DNA from 3 places in the Staphylococcus sp. GW821-FHT11H10 genome. Region 3 is predicted to be linked to each of the others. Evidence: riboswitches for the same ligand, from Rfam matches in the RefSeq annotation. Region 3 holds a riboswitch; each other region holds the start of a gene.
The links. Region 3 has a riboswitch for thiamine pyrophosphate ahead of AC1RRU_RS02930 (ABC transporter substrate-binding protein). Riboswitches for the same ligand answer to the same signal wherever they lie in the genome.
Positions count from the first base shown of each region.

Region 1: another riboswitch for thiamine pyrophosphate. It lies ahead of AC1RRU_RS01770 (thiamine phosphate synthase); the one in region 3 lies ahead of AC1RRU_RS02930 (ABC transporter substrate-binding protein).
Region 2: another riboswitch for thiamine pyrophosphate. It lies ahead of AC1RRU_RS04170 (ECF transporter S component); the one in region 3 lies ahead of AC1RRU_RS02930 (ABC transporter substrate-binding protein).

Region 1 is NZ_JBXARC010000002.1:41,821-45,108, forward strand. It holds gene AC1RRU_RS01755 (thiazole synthase) at 1-113, opposite strand, end outside; gene thiS (sulfur carrier protein ThiS) at 115-315, opposite strand; gene thiO (glycine oxidase ThiO) at 299-1,414, opposite strand; gene AC1RRU_RS01770 (thiamine phosphate synthase) at 1,407-1,997, opposite strand; TPP riboswitch at 2,061-2,170, opposite strand; gene AC1RRU_RS01775 (pyruvate MFS transporter) at 2,510-3,288, shown strand, end outside.
Region 2 is NZ_JBXARC010000004.1:138,659-141,946, forward strand. It holds gene AC1RRU_RS04165 (ABC transporter ATP-binding protein) at 1-559, opposite strand, end outside; gene AC1RRU_RS04170 (ECF transporter S component) at 572-1,147, opposite strand; TPP riboswitch at 1,234-1,333, opposite strand; gene graF (glycopeptide resistance-associated protein GraF) at 1,623-1,742, opposite strand; gene auxA (lipoteichoic acid stability factor AuxA) at 1,892-3,187, shown strand.
Region 3 is NZ_JBXARC010000003.1:74,556-77,843, reverse strand. It holds gene AC1RRU_RS02935 (choice-of-anchor I family protein) at 1-388, shown strand, start outside; gene AC1RRU_RS02930 (ABC transporter substrate-binding protein) at 440-1,351, opposite strand; TPP riboswitch at 1,410-1,513, opposite strand; gene AC1RRU_RS02925 (helix-turn-helix domain-containing protein) at 1,693-2,031, shown strand; gene AC1RRU_RS02920 (CPBP family intramembrane glutamic endopeptidase) at 2,069-2,905, shown strand; gene AC1RRU_RS02915 (MerR family transcriptional regulator) at 2,982-3,288, shown strand, end outside.

The DNA.
Region 1 (3,288 bases), on a different contig from region 3:
AGTACATTTGTTTCTGAAGCTTTAATCGCTTCTGTTTGTACGTCTTCATTTTCAAACTTTCCTGTACCTAGTAATAAACGAGATTGTAATTCTAAATTTCCAATTTTAAACATTTTATCCGCCTCCAACAAATTCTAATAATTCTAATTGATCATCTTCACGTACTGTGTGTTGATGATAATCTTCTTGTTTAATTAATGTTTTATTATGTTCAACAATGACACGTTCTGGGTCTAATTCTAAAGAGACAAGCACTTGATGAATGGATTGCTCAGTATCGAACGTGAATGCATCGCCATTAATAATGCATTTCATGATTTAACCTCCTTGAGACATTGAAAGATTCATAGCGAGTTGGTTTGACTCCAGTTAATAGCCAGTTTGCGATGTCACGACCAATAACAGGGGACAATAAAATACCGTTCCGATAATGGCCGGTAATGACATATAAACCATCGTCAACCCGGTCCATAATTGGTAATTCGCCGTCCGTATATGGACGTACGCCAGACCACTGTTTAATGATATGTGCGTTTGCAAGTTCAGGTATACGTTCTGTCGCATAGTGTTCTAACCATGAGACGCCTTGTTCCGTATTACCCACAGAATAATTATCAAATTCGCTAGTAGCACCAATTAAGTAACGATTAGGCGCTTTCGGAACTATATAGCATCCATTAGTCATGAATACTGTTTGTTTTAAATTTAAATGGTCATGTTCCATGAGAAGAACTTCGCCCTTAACGCCGACAACCACACGAGGCAATTGATATTGTTTTAATAATTGAGATGACCATGCACCACTTGCCACTATGACTTTCTTCGCATATAAATCACCTTGAGATGAAACGATTTGATAGTAACCATTCTGCCGAATAATATCTGTTACATTTGTATTGAAGTAGCGCGAAATACGACGCTGTTGTAAGGATTTAAATAACGCTTTCGTATAATGATTTGCATTGATTTGTCCATCATTTGGAATGTAGATTGCCATTTCAGATGCAGTGACATTTCCTTCAGTTAAATCTGCTAATTCATCCTCTGAAAGTTCAACCACATCGTTATCGAGTGCATGTAAAAATTGAAATTGTGAACGTAAATGCGCCACATCATCAATTTGATTTGCGATTTTAATCAATCCTGATGCTTGATATTGAATATCTATTCCAGTTTCATCTTGGAGTGTTTCGCATAATTCAGGAAAACATTCACGTGACTCTAGAGCGAGACGAAATAAGTCGCTGTCTTCTGTAAATTCATTTTGTGCACCTAACATGCCTCCAGCTTTATATGAAGCATGTTTACCAGGTATATCACGGTCGACAATTGCAATGTCGAGTTGCGTATGACTGAGGTGTCTCGCAATGGACATTCCGATAACACCAGAACCAACAATAAGTACGTCATGCATCTTTCAACCACTCCTTTCGTAAATGTTGAATTTGTTGTAAAGATGCGCTCATAAAATAAGAAATTGCACAAATTCCTGCAAAGCCATTTGGAAGCCGTTGTATCGTATCTTCAGTAATACCTCCTATGGCATAGACTGGAATCGGAACTTGTAACACGGCTTTGATTTCAGACATTGATCTAGGTTGCTGATTTGGCTTAGAAGCCGTGGTAAATATATGACCATAAAAGACATAATCTAATTGATGTTGATAAGCTTGTTTCACCGAGTTAATAGTATGTGTCGACATGCTTACTTCAACATCAGGATGTTGCGCTTTATAATCAAACGCTAGTGTGTCCATTTCTCGACAGTGCAAGCGTTTAAGTGTCAAGGATTCTAATAAGTCAACATCGCTATGGATAATAATTTTGTCTTTAGGGAAACCAGCAGCGATTAATTTTTCTAAAAAGGAAAATAAATCATCACTAGACATAGGCGTACGAAATAGTAAACCATCGATGCCTTTACTAATTTCAATGAAGTGTTGTAAGTCTGCTTCTGTTAAATGTTTATAAGTTGTTATCGCAATAAAGATGTCTATCACCCCTAATAAATGAAAAAACGCTATCTCCTTCGTAGGAAATAGCGTTAGTCTCTATGTAACGATATGTGTAAGCCACTTTCCTACGCCAGTACAAACTGGATCAGGTTCCAGGAATTATAAAGTTCTTTCTTTACTCTCAGCCTTAAACAAAGGCACTTCCAGTGGATAAATTATCTATTTAATTTTAAATAATAATAAGTCGCGTTTCATTTCAAGTTCATTCTACAATTTTTTTAAATGGAGTTCAAATTTTAATGAATATTGAGATTGCAAAGCGTAAATACGAATTTAGTGAATAAAGTAACCAACGATGTACAATTTAATAAAAGAACTTTTAATTAAGATATTGAAAACGATTTCAAAAACTGGTAATATTATTAAAAATAAATGCTGAAACCCTATGATGGTAAGGGGTTTAAGGGAGTTATTTTTACAAATAGGGAGTCTCGTGATTATATTAGACAACATATTTAGAATCAACAAATTAAAGGAAGTAGGAAAAAGAGGATATGGTACAAAGACAAAAGAAAAGTAGTGTTCGTTGGTTTTTCGCATTAGCATTTTTTATCATAGGTGTTATTGCCTACATGGATAGATCTAACATCTCATATATTGCCCCACAAATGATGGAAGATTTACATATGACAAAACAACAATTTGGTCTATTAGCTTCATTCTTCTCATTAGGTTACGCGTTAATGCAAGTACCTTCTGGTATGTTAGCTGAGAAATTTGGACCTCGTAAGATGATTACAATCGCTTTAGTATGGTGGAGTGCTTTCACTATCTTTACAGGTATGATTAAACATCACGGTTTATTATATTTAGTGCGTTTCTTATTCGGTATTGGTGAAGCACCAATGTATCCATCAAACGCTGTGTTTAATGCAAACTGGTTCTCTAAAGATGAGAAAGGTAGAGCATCAAGTATGTTACTTGCTGGTTCTTACTTTGGACCTGTATTGGCACCTGTCATTACGATCGCTATTGTAAACGCGTTCAATTGGCAAGCTGTATTTTACATCTTCGGTGCTGTAGGTATCTTAATTGCAATATTATGGGGAATCATTGCGAAAGACTTACCAGAACAACATCGTATGGTAAATGACGCTGAGAAACATTTCATTATGGAGAATCGTGACCTTGTTCAAACAAGTAAATCACTACCACCTTGGAATCAATTCTTCCGTCGTGTAAGTTTCTATGCGATTGCAGGTCAATACTTTGTAGTACAATTCGTTATTTCATTATTCTTAATTTGGTTACCAACTTATTTAACTGAGCAATA
Region 2 (3,288 bases), on a different contig from region 3:
TGTGTTCGACAATAAGCACAGTTTGATCGGACCATAACTGAATAAGTCGTTGCCACAAATCAGCTGTAGCATCTACATCTAACATGGCAGTAGGCTCATCTAAGAAAAGCGTATTAGCTTCTTGTAAAATAGTTTCAACAATAGCGAGCTTTTGTTTCATGCCACCACTTAAATGATTGACAAAAGTATTGTCCGTAACATTTAAATCAACCGATGCTAAAGCATTCTCTATAAGTGCGTCCATTTCATTGCGTGGTACTTGCTTATTTTCTAGAACGAAAGCAAGTTCTTCATACACTTTAGGCATACAAAACTGCGTATCTGGATCTTGAAAAATGACGCCGGAGTGTGGGTCAATTTCAAGCTCATCATATTTCATCGGTAATTCAATTAGATTTGGAACGATACCACTTAAAACATTAAGCAATGTGCTCTTACCAGATCCAGAAGGACCTAGTAAAAGCACTTTTTCTTTATCTTTAATTTCAATATTTAAATTATCGAAGATTTTACGTTCGCCGTTAGGATATTTTAGACGTAAATTTTTCGCTTTTAACACTTTAATTTCCCCTTATAGGTTGTCGTAGTCTTTTTGAGATGCAGGGCGGAATAATTTCGTTACACCTGTTTGATCTAATGCTTTAACAATCAGATAAGATAATAAGCCTGCAATGACAATACCGCTAATAGAACGGAAGATAATGAATAAAAGAAGATTCCATCCTGCGACTTCAGCTAAATAACCGTAATAATAATCAACTGGAAATGAAATTAATGCAGTTGCTAATCCTGCTAATATAGCAACCATTAATGATCTAGATTTATATTTGAAAATAGCAAAAATAATTTCACAAGCTAAACCTTGAAGGATAGCATATACAATTGTAGGGATATCAAATTTACCCATAACAATTGTTTCACCAGCACCTGCGGCAAATTCTGCAATTAGTGCAATACCAGGTTTAGGAATTATTAAATACGCAACGATAGCTGCCATAAACCAAACGCCATAAGTTAATTGCTCAATGTGAACACCGGCAACTTGGGCCACATTATATGCAAACCACCATAAGTTATAAATAATAGCAAATACTACTGCAATCAGAACAGTTACTAATATTTCTGAAAGCTTTAAACCTTTTGACATGTTATTTCCTCCTAAAAAACGCACAACCATCCGTAGAAAGTTGTGCGTGAATTTAAATAAAATGCTATATGTATTTACCACAATTATTTATATTAGCAACACTTTCCTACGCTAGTTTTAACTAGTTCAGGTTCAAAGGGTTCGAGGTTAAACCTCATCTCAGTATACACACCCCTAGTGCATTTTATATTTAATTTATTTTAAATGTATGACTTTTAAGATTTAATGTCAAGATGATTTTGCTAAGTTACAAATAAAAAAGGGGATTTGATTTGGTTTTACTCTGAATACGCTATTCCCTAATACACTTAACTAGTGAAATCTCTAAAATATTTAAACCTTGTATTAAAAATAAAAACTGAGAAAAGCTCGGAAAGAGCGTTCTCTCAGTTTTTAGTTAACTACTACTTTTTAGCAGTGTAGCGGTTAAATAGTATATTGTTCTCAACTCCTGCGAATTGAGATTTCTTAATAATTAATCTAAAGTGTCTTGAACATCTTTTTTAGTTTGTTCGATGTCATCAGTTTTTTCTTCTTTTTGTTCTTTTAATTTTTCTTCTACTTCTTTTGCTTTTTTAGCATCTTCGTTTGTCATAATTAACACTCCTTGATAGATTAATGATTACAATTTAAGTTTACCCACATAAAAGTAGGATAAACTTATATAGGTCTCGAGATGTATTTTATTGTTTAATAAAGACAAGATGAACATCTTACTATATAATGAATTTTGAGGTGAACAGTATGTCTTTTCTTAAGAAACACACCGAGATAATTTTTAGTTATATTATCGGTATCGTTTCACTCTTCACGGGTCTCATAATATTAATAAACTTACCTTTAATCAATCAATTAAAAGATAAAGAAAAAGTTGAGTTGAAAATTCATAATTTATGGGATTTTCTTAATGCATTCTTCAGTGAAATAATTAGAGTGATGAGTAGGTTCATAGGCAGCTTTCCTATTATTAGTGCAGTCATAATTATTCTGTTTGGTATTCTTGTAATGCTTATTGGATATGCATTATTTAGAACTACGAAATATGATTACGACATCTCAATTTTCTTTTTAATTATTGGGATTTTATACTTCCTCATTTCAATTACTTTAATGACTCAAGTGTACAGTTTTTGGGCAATTATCTTTATTATTCCTTTTATAATTCACACAGGCTACATTGTATATAAAGATGAACTTAATGTTGCTAATAGAAAAAGCCATTATCTATGGATTATCTTTTCATACGGAATAAGTTATTTAATTACTCAAATTTCTCTATACGGTAAAATTGATGCCAATGAAATTGCACCAATAGATATCTTAAGTGTAAATACATTTTTCTTAGTTATGTGGTTATTAGCGCAAGCTTCAATATGGAATTTCCTATTCTTAAGAAGAGCTTTACCATTAACTAAAGAAGAATTGGGTGAAGAAGAACCTGAATTATCAAGAACAAGTAAGGGAAATGTTTCGAATCAGTCTAAAGTTCATTTTAAACAACTTCAAGATAAAACATCAGAATATGCACGTAAGACGAGAAGAAGTGTCGATTTAGAAAAAATCAGATCAAAACGTGATAAATTTAAAAATAAATTCAAAAATGTATTTAATATTGAAGAAGATGATATACCAAATTGGATGAGACGTCCTAAATGGATTAAACCAGCATATGTAGAAATATTCTGTGGCTTCATTCTATTCTTATTTACATTTATTGAATTTAATAACAGAAACGCATTGTTTGTTTCTGGTGAATGGGAACTATCTCAAACGCAATATGTTGTTGAATGGGTAACATTGTTATTGTTAATGTTTGTAATCATTACATACATTGCAACTACATTTACACATTTCTTAAGAGGTAAATATTATTATTTACAATTATTTATGATTAGTATTCTATTCTTTAAATTGTTAACTGAATTCGTAAACATTATGATTCATGGATTATTATTATCGATTTTTATTACTCCAACTCTAATCTTAATGTTGATGGCGGTTATTATCGCATTTACGTTACAATTGAGAGAAAAACCTTAATTATTTCAAATTTTACTTAGGTGGAAGCGTGAAATCTATGGTGACAAAATAGACTTCGCGATCCACCTTTTTTGTTTATGTTATTTTGTGTAATGACAAAT
Region 3 (3,288 bases):
CGAGGTTATCTCAGATAAAGAAGATAACAATGATACAAGTGCACAATCACATGAAGAAGTAGAGAGTAAAGGTGCTTCACACAATATTAATCATAGTGCCCATGCAAATCATCAAGAAGAAAGCCGTGATAAGCTAACAGTAAATTCTAACACTCATAACTTGAGTGTGGTAAGCACAAAATCTTCAAGTCATCACGTAGGGGCAACTAACTATGGAAGTGTAGTGTCTGAGGAGGCAAACCATTTAAATACTTCTAATAACAAAGAAACTAGTGAACTACCAAAATCAGGTCAAACTGAAACAAATACAACGTTATGGTCAGTGTTACTTGGTGGTTTAGGGTTAGCATTTATTAGAAAACGCAAAGCTTCGAAATCTGAGAAATAATATATAAATTAAGAGCACGCTAATCTGAAATTTAGTGTGCTCTTATCATTATTATTTAGAGGTTCTGTTAAATAATAAATGGTTATTAAAGTATTCTTTAGCATCTATAGTTGTTTCAATTTTGCCATTTTCCTTAAGCCATAATTGTAAGTCATCATAAAATTCTGGGCTCATAGATAAATCATTAGTAAAACATTTGGTAGTTGCAATGATTGTGTCTTTATTTAATTGATTACTTACATCCGTTTGAGTATATTTAGCATAAACATCGACTGCTTCTTCGAGATGAGTATTAATAAATTGAATTGCTTTTTTAATGACTTTAAGGAATTTTTTTATTTTTCCTTTATCCTCTTTTAATTTATTAGGAGTTGTAATAAAAATTAACTGGCAAAAGTCTGGCACGTTATAATCTTTTAATGCAAAATAATCTACATTTAAACCTTTACTTTTTGCTTCGAGAATCTCAAAGTTTTCAAATATAAGTGTGGCAGCATCTGCTTTATCATTTAATAGTGCGTCAGTATGATAAAAACTATTATTAACTGGTGTTATATCTCCTTCTTTGTATGTTACACCATCAGCTTCAATCATAGTTTTAGCAATAGCAATACCTCCTAGGCCAGGGGCTCCAGGATATTGAAGACGTTTGCCAACTAAATCTTTAGGTGTCTTTATTCCTTTATCTTTGTTATACATAACACCGCCATTAGTGTGTAGATATCTGGCAAAACCTACCACATTTTGATTAGTTGCTTTATCTTCAACTAAATGAATAGGTTCAGTAATTGCAATATCCATTGAATTATTTTCGATTTCTTCCAATGCATCGAAGTGTTTTTCTGGTTCAATCATTTCAATTTCTAACGCTTCTTCTTTAAACCAGCCCTTTTCAATACCTAAAATTAAAGGTAAGTGATCAGGGTTTAAAAACCATTCTAAACCAACAATTAATTTTTCCATAAAAAAATTCCTCCAACAGACAATTTTTTCGTAAAAAAGTGAATTTGAAAGAAATAGCAGTATATGTATTTCACTTTCCTACGCTGGTACTAACCAACAGGTTCAAGGGTTGAAAGTTTTTTACTTTCTCTCAGCATATTAAATGCACCCCTAGTGATTTTTTTATCTATTAATAACATAGCATAAATTTGTATAGTAGAAAATTGACTGATAAAAATATAGTTAACATGATAAGCTAAGTTTTGGAAACAAAATGTTAGCGAAATTAAAGGGAACGCGCCATTTTGTATGCGGAAAGTGACAAATGAACTTGCTAAGTTAGAAGAGAGGTGACCATAACTATGAAACTTGCTGAACAGATTAGGAAACATCGTAAAGAGAATAATCTAACTCAAGATCAATTAGCTACTGAATTACACACGACACGCCAAACCGTTTCCAAATGGGAACAGGGTACGATTGAACCGAATGTGCAAATGATTGTGCAATTAGCGCAACGTTTTGACATTTCCACAGACGAATTATTAACAGGGCAAACGTCTCATCCTTATAAAAGAGAAGAATCACAATCATATCCTGAACATTTAAATTTTTGGGATTTCTTATCTCAAAAGTGGTGGTTCGTATTAATTTTGGTAGTTATCGTGTGCGGTACAATAACACAAATCTTTACAAGTTAATAGTATCGGTCTCCTACTTCAACTTAGGAGGTACATGATGCATTTAATAATTAAGTATTTGAAGATGATTGGTGTCATTATTTTGACGTTTGTATTAACAGTCATTGCGCAAAATATTGCTTTACTATGGCATTTGTTAGATTTGAAATCATTTGAAACAATCTTACATGGTATCACCTATGTGGGACTTACCTTTTTATTCATTAAACTTTTAATTAATAAAGGATTTAAAGAGAAATTAAGTGACTATCGTATTAACACACTTAAGTTTAGTCTAAGTTATCTATCAGTTGGCTTACTGATTCCGATTATAAATATCATCATTTATTGTGTCATTATTCCAGGTCATTTTGAAATAACGAAAGCTGATACTGTAATAGAATATTTAGAAATGTTATTTGAAATTATTGTTTTAGGTGGAGTATGTGCACCTATAGCTGAAGAATTAACAGTACGAGGCTTATTAATGGGCTACATTGAAAAGAAAGCGAATATTACCTTTGCCATCATTGTTACATCAGTATTATTCGCTTTAGTCCATTTGTTTAATGGCGGGATGTCTGGTGTTAGTCTAATATTATTAGTCGTAAGTGGCACGGTCGCTGGTATATTGTACGGTATGACGGCGTATAAATTTAACTCAATTTGGCCAAGTGTTTTTATGCATATGTGTTGGAATCTGTCAGACTTTGTCCACATCACAACGCATAATGATGACTACGGCGTAATTCAGTATATTATTAAAGTTAAAAACATACTCCTAACCGGTGGCGCATACGGTAATACATCTTCACTCATAGCAATAGTATTATTCGTAATAGCAATAATTTTAGTTGCAATGAAAAGTGTGCAGAGAATTAATTTGAGAGACTAATTTAGTCTCTTTTTTTATTGACCTTCAAGTATAGTTTAATGATAACTTTTAAATAACATAGGAAGGGGATGAGAAAATGCAAATAGATGAAGTTTCCAAAAAGCTTAATATATCTAAATCAATGATTCGTTATTATGAAGAAAAAGGCTTGATTAACATTTCTAGAAATCAAAATAATTATAGGGAATTTAATCAGACTGTCTATACAACATTGAAACTTATCAAAGATTTGAAACGATTAAACTTAAGCCTAGAAGAAATAAAGTATATTGTAAATTTATTTAACAAGCCTACTTCAAAAGAGTGTAACATCCAATCTACTAAGTACTTAGATCGAATTATTAAGGATTATAAAAGAAGTATTAATGAACAAATTAATATAT